2 regions of the Sporosarcina sp. 6E9 genome follow, and region 1 is predicted to be linked to the other one. Evidence: riboswitches for the same ligand, from Rfam matches in the RefSeq annotation. Region 1 holds a riboswitch; the other holds the start of a gene.
The links. Region 1 has a riboswitch for thiamine pyrophosphate ahead of J4G36_RS10415 (thiamine phosphate synthase). Riboswitches for the same ligand answer to the same signal wherever they lie in the genome.
Positions count from the first base shown of each region.

Region 2: another riboswitch for thiamine pyrophosphate. It lies ahead of tenA (thiaminase II); the one in region 1 lies ahead of J4G36_RS10415 (thiamine phosphate synthase).

Region 1 covers NZ_JAGEMN010000001.1:2,050,484-2,058,627, reverse strand. The annotation lists gene J4G36_RS10440 (hypothetical protein) at 130-681, shown strand; gene J4G36_RS10435 (DUF4176 domain-containing protein) at 703-873, shown strand; gene J4G36_RS10430 (ThiF family adenylyltransferase) at 915-1,934, opposite strand; gene J4G36_RS10425 (thiazole synthase) at 1,931-2,698, opposite strand; gene thiS (sulfur carrier protein ThiS) at 2,701-2,907, opposite strand; gene J4G36_RS10415 (thiamine phosphate synthase) at 2,891-3,502, opposite strand; TPP riboswitch at 3,580-3,689, opposite strand; gene J4G36_RS10410 (GntR family transcriptional regulator) at 3,919-5,025, opposite strand; gene J4G36_RS10405 (xylulokinase) at 5,332-6,942, shown strand; gene J4G36_RS10400 (L-ribulose-5-phosphate 4-epimerase) at 6,964-7,659, shown strand; gene araA (L-arabinose isomerase) at 7,708-8,144, shown strand, end outside.
Region 2 covers NZ_JAGEMN010000001.1:515,278-523,421, forward strand. The annotation lists gene J4G36_RS02770 (ABC transporter permease) at 1-228, opposite strand, end outside; gene J4G36_RS02775 (ABC transporter ATP-binding protein) at 225-974, opposite strand; gene tenA (thiaminase II) at 961-1,662, opposite strand; TPP riboswitch at 1,770-1,873, opposite strand; gene J4G36_RS02785 (exonuclease SbcCD subunit D) at 2,015-3,166, shown strand; gene J4G36_RS02790 (AAA family ATPase) at 3,168-6,257, shown strand; gene brnQ (branched-chain amino acid transport system II carrier protein) at 6,453-7,811, shown strand; gene J4G36_RS02800 (hypothetical protein) at 8,029-8,144, shown strand, end outside.

The DNA of each region.
Region 1 (8,144 bases):
ACCATTATGGGGATTGTATGATCAAAACAGCCGAAGAAGGAATAAAATCGGTTGGTAATGCTGTCTGTAGAGGGATTTATAAATGGTTTAGGCACAGTGTTTGGTTGACAGTAAAGGATGTGAGGTAGATTGGGAAGGTCCTATGTTGCAATTTATCAAGATAAAGAACTCAATTCTCATTTATACTTTGATTTTGAGATGAATGAGTTTTTTACGATTGCAGAGAGGAAAAGTAGTGGCCTCGTAGTTATAACAAGTTTTGTAGCGATTCTCTTCTATGCATTTATGAGTAAAGCTTCATTGGATATTGGTCTTAAACCAGTTAGTATAGTCTGGATTTGCATGGTTTTAGGGACGATTATTGGTTTTATTAGTGTGAAGTTAACCACTAATGCTATTAACAAAGGCTTAAAGAAAAGAAGAAAAGCTGTAAATCCAACTGGAGAACAATTAAATAAATATATTCAAGAAGGAAAAAAACAATTCAAAACACTGGTTTTTATTATTATTTTTATCCTCTTTTTTAATCTATTAACTGCTACCCTATTGCTAATAATGCCAGAAAGTTTGTTATTGATGCTCTCAACTATTGCGATGTGGGCGGTTTTTATACTAGTTGTCTGGTTGATCAGGCCAATAAAAAGAACGCTAGTGTACAAACAAATAAAAAGTGAACTATAAATAGGTTAGGGAGATATAGAGATGAAGCTATTACCTTTATATAATAATGGCGGGACAATCGGATATTTTGACTATGGCGCTTGTTTATATCCAAATGGACAAGTCGATCAAAAAACATTTTTCTTCAACGAAGCAGATATTGAAGATATTTTGATTGAAACGGTGACGATTTTAGAAATATTTTCAGATTGAGAGAAGAATCCGTGATGAATACGGATTCTTCTTTTATTCATTCATCCCAACAAGCCCGCAGCAATTTTCTTCGCCGCTACAATATCTTTCGTTCCGTGTATGAGCATGCGGCCGTCGCGAAAAAGAACGAGTCGATGGCCGTCGTATTCACAAGCGAGTAGATGTGGGTTGTGTACGAGTTTTGATACGGTTCCACGAATGGATTCCGCGAAAGCGTCGAGTTCAAACTGACGACTTTTTGGCCATGATAATTGGACAGTGTCGCGACCGCAAAGCACTGCTGTGCGCATCGATTCTTTGGCTGAAAGAAATGGATAGGTAGGATTCTCAGAACAGCTCGGACAATTATCCTTCTTCAACTTGCTGACATCGATCGACGCACGTTCACCTGTCCATAAGTTTGTGGACTGCAGTTTTGGTGGAAATTTTGTGCCGGTGACATATTTTAGTACGTCTGCAACTTGGCGTGCCGCAGTTGTGACAACGATTGGGCTAATGACGCCCACTGTGTCACACGTCATCGTTTGTGCAGGTAATGTTTCAAGTAAACAGTGAAGACAAGGTTGTCCGTTTTTAATTCCAATCGGGAAGGTTAGCCCATAACTGCCGACGCAAGCCCCCATGAAAAAGGGAATGCCGCCAAGCTTTAACGCCGCGTCGTTGGCAAGCAGGCGGATTTCGATATTATCTGTTCCGTCTACAATAAAATCATGCCCCTTGATTAAATCCAGCACATTATCGGGAGTGACATCGACGACAATTCCCGTTACATCGACATCACTATTAATGGCGGTCAATCGTTTTTCCGCCGCCACAGCTTTCGGCAATTGATCGATGACGTCTTGTTCGGTGTACAGTTGTTGGCGGTGTAAGTTGGTCCAGTCAATAATGTCGCGGTCGACGATTGTGATTCGTCCGATACCGGCGCGGACGAGCATTTCGCCGGCAGAAGAACCAAGTGCACCAGCCCCAAGGATGAATACACTTGCGTTGCGAATTAACGCCTGACCTTCTTCACCGATTGGCGTGAATAATTCTTGACGTGAATAGCGTTCGTTCAATTGGGTAGCAATCCTTCCATCGGGCTACTCGCAACGGCATAATCACGTTCCGGCATCCGCCCAGCTTCATATCCGAGGCGTCCCGCTTCAATTGCGAGTTTCATTGCGATAGCCATTTTCACAGGATCCGCCGCTTCCGAAACGGCTGTATTCAATAACACGGCGTCCGCACCAAGTTCCATCGCATGGGCGGCGTCTTTCGGGGAGCCGATACCGGCATCGATAATAACGGGCACATTCGATTGTTCGATAATGAATGACAAGTTTAGCGGGTTTAAAATTCCGCGACCTGATCCAATCGGGGATGCACCAGGCATGATTGCGTGAACCCCCATTTCGCATAATCGGCGGGCCAGAACGACATCATCTGACGTATATGGCAGTACGATGAATCCTTCCTCGAGAAGCATTTCAGTCGCGCGCAACGTTTCCACAGGATCTGGCAATAAAGAGTGATCACATCCGATAATTTCAACTTTCACCATGTCACAAAGTCCCGAAGCCTGCGCAAGTTTCGCGATGCGCACAGCTTCTTCCGCTGTTTTCGCACCGGCCGTATTTGGCAATAATGTATATTTCGACAAGTCAAGTTGTTCGAGGAAATTTGGTTGCGACGGTTCAAAAATATTCATCCTTCTCACCGCAAACGTTAAGATTTCTGCCTCTGAAACCCGAACCGCTTCTTTCTGCGTTTCAAATGATGGGTATTTACCAGTTCCCAATAATAATCGTGATGAAAATGTTTTATCTGCAATTTTTAGCATGCTCATCCGCCTCCCACAAAGTGAATAATTTCGATTTGATCCCGGTCTTTAATTGGCTTGTCATAAGCTTCTTTAGCGACAATTTCTTTATTTAATTCAACGATGAGAATCCGGTCTGCAAGATCCAGGTTTTCAAGTAACTGTTGAACGTTCCCAACCTCCGACGGTATTTCATGCGAATTGCCATTTAACTCAATTGTTTTCGTCATAATAAACTCCCCCTTTTATTGCATCATAGTAGGTTTTTGCAGCTGTGATTGCGTTGTCGCTGCCGAAAATCGACGACATGACAGCCACGCCAGCTACATCCAAATCATTAATATGGCTCGGTTTAATTCCCCCAATTGCATACACAGGAATTGAGAGTGCGGAAATGATTTTGTTAAGTTCATCTGTTCCGCGTGGTGGCAATTGTGCTTTCGAATTTGTTTCATATACATGACCATACAAAACCCAGTCCGCACCTTCACGCATAGCCGTTTTCGCTTCTTCGTATGAATGAACCGATCTTCCAAATGAGAGCGCAGGGAAGTGGTCCTTTAAAAGTGACAACGGCAAACCATGTCCAGGCAGCTGCACTTTATGAATGTTTGCCATCGTTGCCAGGTCCGCACGCCCGTGCACGATTATTTTCATTTGATCAAACCCGGCTAGCTTTAGCTTACGGATTAATTCAAAAACTTCGGCATCAGTTTTGGACTTCTCACGTAAAATAACCGCGTCAATATACGGTTCAATCGCAAGAAGCATCCCCGCTAATTTGTGAATGGCCAGTCGATCATCTGTTACGGCAATCAGTTTCACATCGTTCCTCCTTTAAACACAAAAAGACCACTCTCCCGGTAGGAAAGTGGTCGGATGTAAGCAAATTTATGCACACACAAGAAGACACGCCACATCCCTACGCAGGTACAAACCCGATCAGGTAATAAGGGTATCGGAGTAAACACTCGTCTCTCAGTCCTTTAAAAGGATTCCCCTAATGGTCAAATTAGTATGAAGTTTTCAACATCTCTGTTCCTAAATAGCATAGCAAAGATTTGGTGACAGTGCAAAAAAAGATTTGAAAATTAGGTACCTGTGCAAGGCACTATTCAGAAAATACACTACAATTGCATGAAGTGGAAAGAGGGTACCTGCTGTATAAAGACTTGTTGAATTCCTTTTGGGTTTTTATTCGGGGTTTTGAATAGTCATTATTGTGTCTTGCACAGGTACCTTCAATTGGATTGTTTTTTTGTCAAATCTTTTACGGTTTCGCCTTTAATTAGATCTGGTTGATAATAGTATTCGTTCAGCAGGTCGTGCCTTCCTTGTAATTTTTTAATAATCCAATCCGCTGCATCGCGCCCCATTTGTTCTTGTGGGTGAGTTAAAGTGGTTAATTTGATATCAGCGTTTTGGGCAATATAAGAATTGTCTTGACCAATAATTGATAGATCTTCTGGAATAGAAATACCTAGTTGTTTGCACTGATTTGCAACGACAAGGCCGACCTCATCGTTATAGCAGGCAATGGCAGTTAACACTTCTCTATTTTCATTTAGAAACGATCTCAAGTTAGTAGACAAATCTGGCTTCGACTCTGTGTCGTATGAAAAAACGAGATCTGGATGAAAGGGTAATTTAGCCTCACCGAGCGCTTTTATATATCCTTTCATTCGGAACTTTCCTTGTAAATCATCCATTTTTGAGATAAGCCCAATTTCTGTGTGCCCATTTGATATCAATTCTTTGGTTGCCAGATAGCTTGACTGCACATCATCGAGAGAAAGATAAGGCACGTCTAGTTCTTCGTAATAAGCATTGATCATGATGAACGGAATATCATGCTCCTTGAATGATAGATAATAGGCAATGTTTGGATTGTATAAGTTGCTTTTTGTAGGTTCGACAATCAAACCATCCACACCATATGACAACATCATTTCCAAGGCTTTTTTCTCCTGTTCAACATCATTATTCGTACTAGCCAATAGTAAGGAATAATTATCTTCCTTCAATCTACTCTCTATTCCACGAATAATGGATGGAAAAATATAATCAGAAATATATGTTGTGATTACACCAATTGTCTTGTTGTTAGAATTTCTAACATTTATGGATTGGTATTGGTTACTAACGTAAGTGCCAGATCCTTTCTCGCTCCTTAAAAATCCCTCATTTGATAATTCAAAAAGAGCTTTTCGAACAGTGTGGCGGCTAACATTGTACTTTTCTTGCAGAACGGATTCAGTGGGTATTTTATCTGAAACGTTATACTCGCCTGAAAGTATTTTACTTTTTATAGCATCAATGATGATTTGATATTGATACTTTGGTCTCATCACATTCACTTCTTTCATTATTTCGCATCCTAATTAATCTGAGCAAAAAGTTGTCTGTATATATTTTGCCATAGTTTTGAATCAATTACAAAAGAATATCACCTATTTTTAGTAGGAGAGGCCAGGACTTTCATAAGAAAGATGTACGCAACAATATTTATTGTGTTGACAAATGTACGTACAGCATTTAAAGTGAAATTGTAATGTTATGAGAGTAAGAAATAATGAAATATTAAAGATAGAGGAAAAAGAAAGCGTTTTCTTTTGATTTGAGATTTTGAAAGAGATATCAGAAAGGGGAATAACGTGAAAACAAACAAAGTAAACATTCAAGAGGCGATTGCTAAGGGAGAGACCTCACTTGGAATTGAATTCGGATCGACACGTATAAAAGCAGTATTAATAGATAATCGTTTTGAAACAATAGCAACTGGAAGTTATGAATGGGAGAATCGTCTGGAAGATGGAATTTGGACGTACAACTTAGTTGATATTATCACTGGTTTGCAAGCGGCTTACAGTGAAATGAAACAAAAAGTTGAATTAGAATTTGGAATCACCATTCGAACAATTGGTTCCATTGGAGTTTCGGCAATGATGCATGGATATATGGCTTTTGACAAAACAGGTGAACAACTTGTTCCGTTTCGTACATGGCGTAATACAACAACCAGTTCTGCAGCTAAAGAATTAACGAGTTTGTTTCAATTCAATATCCCTGAGAGATGGAGTATTGCTCATCTGTACCAGGCAATTTTAAATGAAGAAAAACACTTGCCTCGCATCGACTATATTACAACTTTAGCAGGTTTTATTCATTGGTTGCTTTCCGGGGAAAAGGTTCTTGGTATTGGAGATGCATCGGGCATGTTCCCGATTGATGAATCTACGCAGGATTACAATGAAGCAATGCTCAAGCAGTTTGATAATCAAATTGCTAAGAAAGATTATCCGTGGACATTAAAAGACATTCTTCCAAAGGTTTCTATTGCAGGAGAACAAACAGGGGAACTAACTCAAGTTGGCGCGAAAATTCTCGATCGATCAAGGAATTTACAACCTGGCATCCCGATTTGTCCGCCAGAAGGAGATGCGGGGACAGGGATGGTTGCTACGAATAGTGTAAGGAAGCGTACTGGAAATGTTTCAGTCGGAACCTCAGTATTTTCCATGATTGTATTAGAGAAAGAACTTTCGAAAGTTTATCCGGAAATAGATTTGGTTACTACGCCAAATGGTAGTCCGGTTGCAATGGTACATGCGAATAACTGCTCAAGTGATCTCAATGCATGGCTTGGTTTGTTCCGTGAATTTTCAAAGGCGATGGGACAAGAAGTTAACACAAACCAATTATTTGAAGTGATGTTGAATAAAGCTTTGGAGGCGGATCCGGATGGTGGTGGCTTGCTCAGCTATGGCTATTATTCAGGCGAGAATATTACAGGTTTAGCACAAGGGCGCCCCTTATTTGTTCGATCGCCAGAGAGTAACTTTAACTTAGCAAATTTTATGCGAACACATCTATTTTCAGCCTTTGGTGCTTTAAAAATAGGGATGGATATTTTGACGAAGAAAGAAAACGTCTCTATTGATGGGATTTTAGCGCATGGTGGTTTATTTATCACACCTGTCGTTGGACAAAAAATTGTTGCAGCTGCAATGAATGTACCAGTTTCAGTGATGGAAACAGCCGGAGAAGGTGGTGCATGGGGAATGTCAATTCTTGCATCCTACATGAGAAATAAAAAACAAGATGAAAGTTTAGAAGACTTCCTCGACAATAATGTCTTTAAAGACGTTGATGGGAAAGAAATTTATCCTGATGGACTGGACGTTACTGGATTTGAGGAATTTATGGAGCGATATGAAAAAGGGTTAGTAATTGAAAAGGCTGCTGTAGCTCATTTGATTATTTAAGTGAAAAGAGGAGGAATGAATGTGCTAGAAAAACTGAAAGAAGAAGTATTTCAAGCAAATTTGGACTTGCCGAAACATGGACTCGTGAAATTTACATGGGGAAATGCAAGTGCTTTTGATCGTGAGAGTGGTTTATTTGTTATCAAACCGAGTGGTGTTGATTATGACACGATGAAAGCGAGTGATATGGTCGTTGTTGATTTAGATGGAAACGTTGTTGAAGGCACGTTAAATCCATCATCAGATACAGCAACGCACGCTGTACTTTATAAGCATTACCCAGAAATCGGCGGCATCGTTCATACGCATTCAACGTGGGCGACGATTTGGGCACAGGCGGGACTAGATGTACCGGCAATGGGGACCACGCATGCGGATACATTTTATGGTTCTGTACCATGCGCTCGCTTCTTGACCCAAGAAGAGATTGACGATGGATATGAAGTCGAAACTGGTAAAGTAATTATCGAAACATTTGAAGAACGCGGGTTAGATATTTTCGCCGTTCCCGGTGTATTACTACGTGGGCATGCCCCGTTTACTTGGGGAAAAGATGTTCAAGAAGCGGTAATGAATAGTGTCGTTCTTGAGGAAGTATCAAAAATGAATTTATATACACGCGAACTAAATCGTTTTGCCGAAGAACTACCACAAGGGATCTTGGATAAACATTACCTGAGGAAGCATGGAGAAGATGCTTATTATGGGCAGAAATAACAAGGTTATGAAACAAGGAAAATAGTAAATTATGAAAAGGGGATAATTATGATAACCATGGAGAAAAAAGAATTTTGGTTTGTAGTAGGAGCCCAAGAGTTGTATGGCGAGGAAGCGTTAAAGGACGTTAAGGCTAATGCGCAAAAGATAACTGATGCACTAAATGAAAGCGGTATTTTACCTTATACGCTAAAATTACAAGATTTAGCTGTTAGTGCCGATAAAATTACTAGTATCATGAAAGAAGTTAACTACCGTGATGAAGTTGTCGGTGTTATAACATGGATGCATACATTCTCACCTGCAAAAATGTGGATTCGCGGTACAAAATTATTGCAAAAACCATTACTTCATTTAGCGACACAATTTAATGAAAGTATTCCATGGAAAACGATAGACATGGATTTTATGAATCTTAATCAATCAGCTCATGGTGACCGTGAATATGGATTTATAAATGCGCGTTTAAATAAACAAAATAAAGT
Region 2 (8,144 bases), 1.5 Mb from region 1:
CCAAACTGCAATTGTTGTTCCTAAAATGATTGAAAGCGTTAGCCCAATGATGATTGACAATAAAGTCACCGGCAAGTGGATTAAAAATAGCACGTCCTTTAATTCCCAGAGGCGAACTAAAATTTGAGATGGAGAAGGAAGTATGAATGCTTTATCAATTAACCTTGCGCTAAATTCCCATAGGACTAAGAACATTATCACAATCAATGAAGATGCCGTATTCCTCATAATGTAACCTCATTCCGCAGCGTACTAAGCAAACGCTCTTTCAAATCCAATATATCAGGGCGGTGCAAATCTTTGCGCGTTCGCTCTCGTCCTAGTGGAATTGTGATTACCTCAATAGCGGTAACAGGTTTATTTTTCAATAAGAAAATACGGTCTGAAAGAAATAGCGCTTCATCTACATCATGCGTGATGAATAGAATCGTAGACTGTCTTTTCTCCCATTGCTCAAGCAGCCATTCCTGCATCGATAATTTAGTAATTGCATCGAGTGCAGAAAAGGGTTCATCGAGTAAGAGAAGCGGATTTCCGGAAAGAACAGCGCGCAAAAATGCAACGCGCTGTTTCATGCCACCTGATAGTTCGGAAGGGTATTTATCATTTGTTCCTGCTAACCCAAACTCTTTTAATAAAGGTCTTATTTGTTTGTAAGCAGTCTGTTTATCAACGCCAATGATTTCGAGTGGTAAATATGCGTTTTCCAAAATCGTTCGCCAAGGTAGTAGCAAATCTTGTTGAGGCATATAGCCCACTTTGCCAAGCCGGTGTCCATTTACCTCGTCTTCCAGTGTGATGTCACCAGTCGATGGGTTATCTAGACCGGTGACAAGGCGGAAAATCGTGCTTTTACCGGACCCGCTAACTCCTAAGATGGAAATGAATTCACCTGGACGAACTGAGAATGAAAGTTCGTCTAGTATCATATTATTTTCTTCATAGCCAAACGAAACATTATTAAACTTCAACATTAGCAGTTTCAACGCCTACAACGCCTGGCCACATTTGCTGGTTATTTGCCATATCCCAGAACATGTATTCAAAACGTGTTGTATTTAAAAAGATTTCCTCAAGTTTTTGTAGCTCGTGTTCAGGTTTTCCATCAGCAACTTCATTCATCAAATCGATGCACCATCCTGCTAACTCACCGAATGCGTCGGATGAATACATGCGAATCCAGTCGCCGTAGAGTGGATGATCTGCAGCCCCGGGGATGGCGTTTAATTCTTTCCCGATTTCCCAATAACTCCAAGCACATGGCAGTACAGCTGCGACAACTTCCGCGAGCGTTCCTTTTTGACTTACATGCAACATGTAATGCGTATAGGCAAGGACAATAGGGGAGGGCTTCGCGTTTTCAAGCTCTTCTTGGGAAATGCCGAATCTTGCAGCATATTTGCGGTGAAGTTCCATTTCCGTATTCAAAGTTCCTTCAAGCAGTCCCGCAAATTTCCCCATCGTCTCGACATCGTCGGCTTTCACAGCACCGATTGCGAATACTTTTGAGTAATCAATCAAATATAAGTAATCCTGCACCATGTAAAATCGGAAGTTTTCTTGATCAACAGTTCCATCGCCAATTCCTTTTACAAATGGATGATTATGATTCTGTCTCCAAATTGGTAATGTCTTCCCATGCAAGCGGTCAGTGAATTTCATGTAGAACACTCTCCCTAAGAAATTTTCCAAATAAAAAACCCACTCCTTGAAGAAGAAGTGGGTTGAAGACAGTCGAATATAATCGCCGAAAATAGACGGGTAGAATTTATTCGTCAGCACCTCTTCCTTACGCCAGCATTATCTGGTTCAAGTTGAAAGGGTTTAGGCATATGCCAGTCTCAGCTCTTCTCGAGCACCCCTAGTGGTGGATCATATTAAATTGGATTCACTTAAGTATAAGCATATAGAATTTAGAAGGTCAAATGATTCACCAGAAATAGGAAGAAAGGTAGAAGGAATATCAAATTTGCTGTAAAGTAGTAAGAAAGAGTACCAAAGGGGGATGTAAGCTATGAAGTTTTTCCATACGGCAGATTGGCATTTAGGGAAACTCGTTCAAGGTGTTTATATGACTGACGAACAACGTTATATATTAAATCAATTCATCGAAGCGATAGAATTAGAAAAGCCAGATGTGATTGTCATTGCTGGTGATTTGTATGATAGAGCAGTTCCGCCAACAGAAGCGGTGGCACTACTTGATGAAGTTCTTGAGAAAATTGTGATGGATATGAAAATTCCTGTCATTGCAATTGGTGGAAACCATGATAGCCCGGGGCGTCTCCATTTCGGAAGTACGCTTATGCAGAAGAACGGATATTACATTGCTGGACAAGTTTCGAGAGAAATTGATCCTGTCGTTTTACAGGACGAGTTCGGCGAGGTCCATTTTCATCTGGTGCCGTTTGCGGATCCATCTGTGATTAGGCATCTTCACGAAGATAAAACAATCTCAAATCACCAGGATGCCATGAAGAAAATTACCGAGGGTATTTTCGAAAAGATGGATGACAAAGCACGTCATATCTTTGTTGGACACGCTTTTGTTACAAAGCGCGGAGAAAGTGAAGAGAATACGAGTGATTCAGAACGACCAATCGCGATTGGAGGAGCGGAATACGTCTCCGCACATTTATTTGAGCCATTCCATTACACGGCGCTCGGCCATTTACACCAAGCCCATTACGTACTGAATGAAACCATTCGTTACGCAGGATCGCCACTTAAATATTCAATTTCAGAAGAACATCATAATAAAGGATTTTTCATCGTTGAATTAGACGGTGGAGGCAATGCCACAGTTGAAAAACGTGAATTGATTCCAAATCGGGATATGCGAACAGTCGAAGGAACCATCGAAGAAATTCAGAAACATCCAATTAGCGAGGATTACGTTTTTGTAAAACTTCTTGACGAGACGCCGGTTTTATTTCCAATGGAAAAGATTCGATCGGTCTATCCGAATGCGATGCATGTAGAACGGAAGATGTTAGTGCCGAAGTCGACCATTGAAACAGGGACGAAAACAGAGCAAGGCAAGAAGGACGATATCCAACTCTTTACTGGATTTTATAAAGAAATGATGGGCGAAACGGTTGATGAAGAAACGAAAAGCTTATTTGAAGAAGTACTATACGAAGTCATGAATAGGGAGGAGGGGTGACATGAAACCAATTAAATTGACCATGACCGCGTTTGGACCGTATAAAGAAACGGAAATTGTCGATTTCAGAGAGCTTGAGGATAATCGCTTATTCGTTATTTCCGGTGCGACAGGTTCCGGGAAAACAACCATCTTTGACGGTATTTGTTTTGCGTTATACGGACAAGCAAGCGGGGAAGACCGCACGGACATCCGTGCAATGAGAAGTGACTTTGCCGATAATGATACACAAACTACAGTCGAGTTAATATTTGAAATTCATAGCCGGACTTATCGGATTATGCGGCAAATTCCTTATACAAAGGAAGGAAACAAAACCGAAACGATAGCCAATTGCGAGTTTTATGAACAGACCGCGAACGGGGAAATCCCAATTGTTGATCGGCAAATCGTTTCGGAAATTAATAAGAAAGCGGAAGAATTGATTGGATTTACGCAGGCGCAGTTTAGTCAAATTGTCATGTTGCCCCAAGGAGAATTCAGGAAGTTCCTTACTTCTGATACAGAAAATAAAGAAACGATTATGCGGAAAATATTCAGGACGGAACCTTATCGAGAGATTGTTGTGCGCCTAAAAGGTAAACAAGATGAAGCGAAGACGATGTTACAAACTGAAGAACAAAAAAGAGCAAGTTTCATAGAACAAATTCCTTCATTATTACCAGAACGGGAATCAACTATTTTTGGGGTGTTAAAAACAGCGCACCATAATGCAAATCAAATTATAGGCGGATTAGAAGAAGAGTTAAAATATTACAATGAAAAAACGGTTCATGATCAAAACTTATACGTAACAGCCAATAAAAAACATGCAAAAATGCTAGAGCAATTCCATAAAGCGAAAAGTATTAATGATCAATTTGTTGAATTGGAAAAAAGAAAGCAACGTTACGCGGAACTCACACAACAAATTCCGGTTTTAGAAAAGAAGTCGAAACAGCTTGGCGATGCAGAGCGTGCATCTTCTATTGAACCAATCGAAGTGCAGTATGCGGAACTGAAAAAAGAAGTCGCGGACAAGACCAAGCATCTTGAAAAAGCATCTATGTTCGTTAAAAACCTTTCAGAAAAACTTGTAGAAATTGAAAGTCAATATCATGCCGAAGAAGCTAAGAAGCCTGAACGAGAAAAAATAACCGAAAACCTTATACGGCTAAATGATACACTTCCAAAGGTGACGGAATTAGCGACTAAAGAAAAAGCGCTTTCGGATAGTAAGAAGGAACATAACGTACTACAACTTAAATTAAATGAAACCGTTGATCAATCAACAGGCGAAATTGAAAAAGTAACTTTATATAAAAATAATGTTGCAGAATTAGAAAAACAACTAATACCATATGATGAAAAAGTGGATTTGCTAACGAGTACAACAGAAAAATGCCGCGTCGTTGATGAATTCATTGCAATGAATGAGCAGGCTTCTACGCTGGAAAAAGAGAAAATCCAACATGAACTTGCTTATGTATCATCCCGGGAAAAATACGATGAAATGGCAAAAGATTGGTTGAATAATGAAGCTGTCACACTGGCAGAAATGCTTCACGACGGCGAAAATTGTCCTGTATGCGGAAGCAATGAACATCCTAAAAAAGCACATCGTGGAGAAAATGCTGTAACAAAAGAAGCGCTTGATGCGGCAAATAAACAATTGGCGAAAATTGAAAGTAACTTCCGAACTTCAGATGCAAACTACCAAAGCATGCTGAACCAGTTAACGAGAAAGAATGAAGAGCTTGTTCGCCTTGAACTAGACGCTGAAACGATTAATGAATCTAGTGTTCAACTGCATACGTTGAAAAACAATTTGAATGATGAAGTAAAAGAACTTCGCGAAGCTCGAAATCAGCTATCCACACTCAAGGAGAAACTAGCCGTTCAAACCAATGCAACAGAAGAATTATTATTAGCTAAACATGAATTAGAACGGGCATTTCTTGAAAGTAGTGCATCGCTCGAAACAAAACAAGCGATCTTCAATCATGAACTAAATACAATTCCTGAAGAGGTTCGAGAGTTGAATGTATTGGAACAAAGAATCCACGCGCTTAATACGAAGAAAAGTGAAATGGATCTTGCATGGGAAGCCATTCAAAAACTACGTGAAGAAGGACGCGAGCAACTCTCTTCTAGTAAATCTGCTGAAATACATGCGAAAACATCGCTTTCTGAAGCTGAGGAAAAGAAAGTCAACGCAGAGAAAAGATTTGTTGAAGCATTGGACAAGTCTGAATTTCCAACTGAAGAAGCTTATCAAGCATCGAAACTGGATGAGCCATCACGGACAAGATTGAAAAATGAAATTGATAATTTCAAACAACAATATTATGCTGTTCGGGAGTCAATGAAAGAATCATCACAGCAGCTTGAGGGACAAGAAAAGACAGATTTAAGTGCGCTAGACAAAACCTTAGCTGAATTAAAAGAAGCCTATGAAACTGCTTATAAAGAATATAATCGTTCATTGGATTTTGAAAAAACGATTACAAGATTGAAAGATAATATTGATGAATCAACAAAAAAAATAGCTAAACTTGATCAAACATATGGTGAAGTTTCAAATCTTTACGACGTTGTTCGGGGTCATAACAATTTGCGATTATCATTCGAACGCTATATTCAAATCGAATATTTGGAGCAAATCATTCAATCGGCGAATGAAAGACTTAGAGAGATGTCAAATGGTCAATTCCAGTTAATTCGCAGTGATCGCCAAGAAGTTCGGGGTAGGCAAAGTGGATTAGGTCTTGATGTATATGATGCTTATACGGGCCAAACGCGCGATGTCAAAACACTCTCTGGTGGAGAGAAGTTTAACGCTTCCTTATGTTTAGCACTTGGTATGGCGGACGTAATTCAAAGTTTCCAAGGTGCGGTTTCCATCGATACGATGTTTATCGATGAAGGTTTTGGTTCTCTAGATGAAGAGTCATTGAATAAAGCAATTGATACATTGATTGATTTGCAAAAGTCGGGTCGTGTTATCGGCGTTATTTCACATGTTGAAGAATTAAAAGCGGCATTCCCAGCGATTCTCGAAGTTCGAAAATCAAGAGAGGGCCATAGTAATACAAAGTTTCTATTAAAATAATTAAATAGCGAAAAAGCCCATTTACAGTTCAAAACGGCTGTAAATGGGCTTTTTTGGTTAATTATTAATTGAGAGGAGAAAATTGGTATAGATTAATTATCACTAACATATTGAATTTTTTCACAAAGGAGAGTAGTATTGGTTTCAGCGATATATTGCATACAACTAGATTAAAACATAGGGGGAACTACTATTATGCAAACGAAACTGAAATTTTCATCATATCTTCTCATTGGGGTCATGTTGTTCGCGTTATTCTTTGGCGCAGGGAATCTAATATTTCCAGCCGAACTTGGTCAAAATGCTGGAAAAAATCTTTGGCCTGCGATAATTGGCTTTTTAATCACTGGCGTGGGGCTGCCTTTTCTAGGTATTCTAGCGATGGGATTCTCGGGAAGTCGCAATTTACAAGACCTTGCGAGTAGAGTTCATCCGCTTTATGCAGTTATATTCACATCACTTTTATATTTAACAATCGGACCTTTCTTTGCAGCTCCGCGTACAGGCGCTGTTGCGTTTGATATCGGGATTGCACCATTTATTGGTGAAGGAAATATGAAGATTGCTTTAATGATCTTCACATTAATATTTTTTGGCGTTACCTTATGGCTATCATTGAATCCCGCTAAAATTGTTGACCGAATAGGGAAATACCTGTCTCCGGGCATCATTATTTTACTTCTTGTCATGCTTGTCATGGTTATCGTGAATCCGATGGGCGCTATCGGATCACCGCAGGATACTTATATTAGCGGACCGTTTATGAAAGGTTTTACGGAAGGGTATAATACGATGGATGCGCTTGCGTCTCTTGTATTCGGAATCATTGTCATTAACGCGATCCGTGCGATGGGTGTTACGAATAAACGAGAGATTCTTGTGGCTACGGCAAAATCCGGTGCAGTTGCGACAACTTTTCTAGCGATTCTCTATGTTGGAATTGCATACTTAGGCGCGACGAGTACTGGGGTTCTTGGGTTGATGGAAAACGGGGGACCGGTATTAAGCGGTGCATCAACGCATTATATGGGGACTTTCGGATCAATCATTCTTGGCGTTATAATTATACTGGCATGTCTGACGACGAGTATTGGGCTAATGACGGCTTGCGGTGAATACTTCCATACTTTATTCCCGAAAGTCAGTTATAAAATGTTTGTTACGTTTTTCACGACATTTTGTTTGGTAGTTGCGAACTTTGGCTTGTCGAATATTATTACATATTCGATTCCAGTATTAATGTTCCTATATCCACTTGCAGTAGTTTTAATGCTACTGACATTTACATCGTCGTTGTTTAATCATTCACGTATTGTTTATGTTGCGGCGACTGTTGTTGCATTCATGATTAGTGTCATTGATGGATTAAAAACGCTTTGTACATTATTGGAAATAGAAAACTTCGGTTGGATGAATCCAATTATTAAATTCTATAAGCAAGTATTGCCACTCTATGATGAAGGTCTAGGCTGGTTACTACCTGTATTGGCAATCATGTTTGTGACTGGCGTACTTGTCCGTTTGCTTAAGCCTTCACCGGTGCATGCTCAATAAATTCAAAATAAAAGTCTGAGAGGGATGCTTATTTTCCTCTCAGACTTTTTATTTATGGCTCTGTTAAATAGCTCTGTTGATATTAGATTTATGGGAACTTTCCTAACAATTCTGCTATACTTTTGGTAAAGTAAGTTGAGATTCATAGTTCAACAAACAGCCAGATTGTGAAACTTTAGTAGTGGCAAAACCGTAATTGTATGAGAGGTGGGATAAAATGAAAATAGAGAATGTTTTTCAAAAGAGTGGTGTATTTCGTTTTATTATTTTATTAATGTTAATTTCTAATATGGTTTATGTGTCAATTGAAATTTATAAATCTCAATTTAGTAA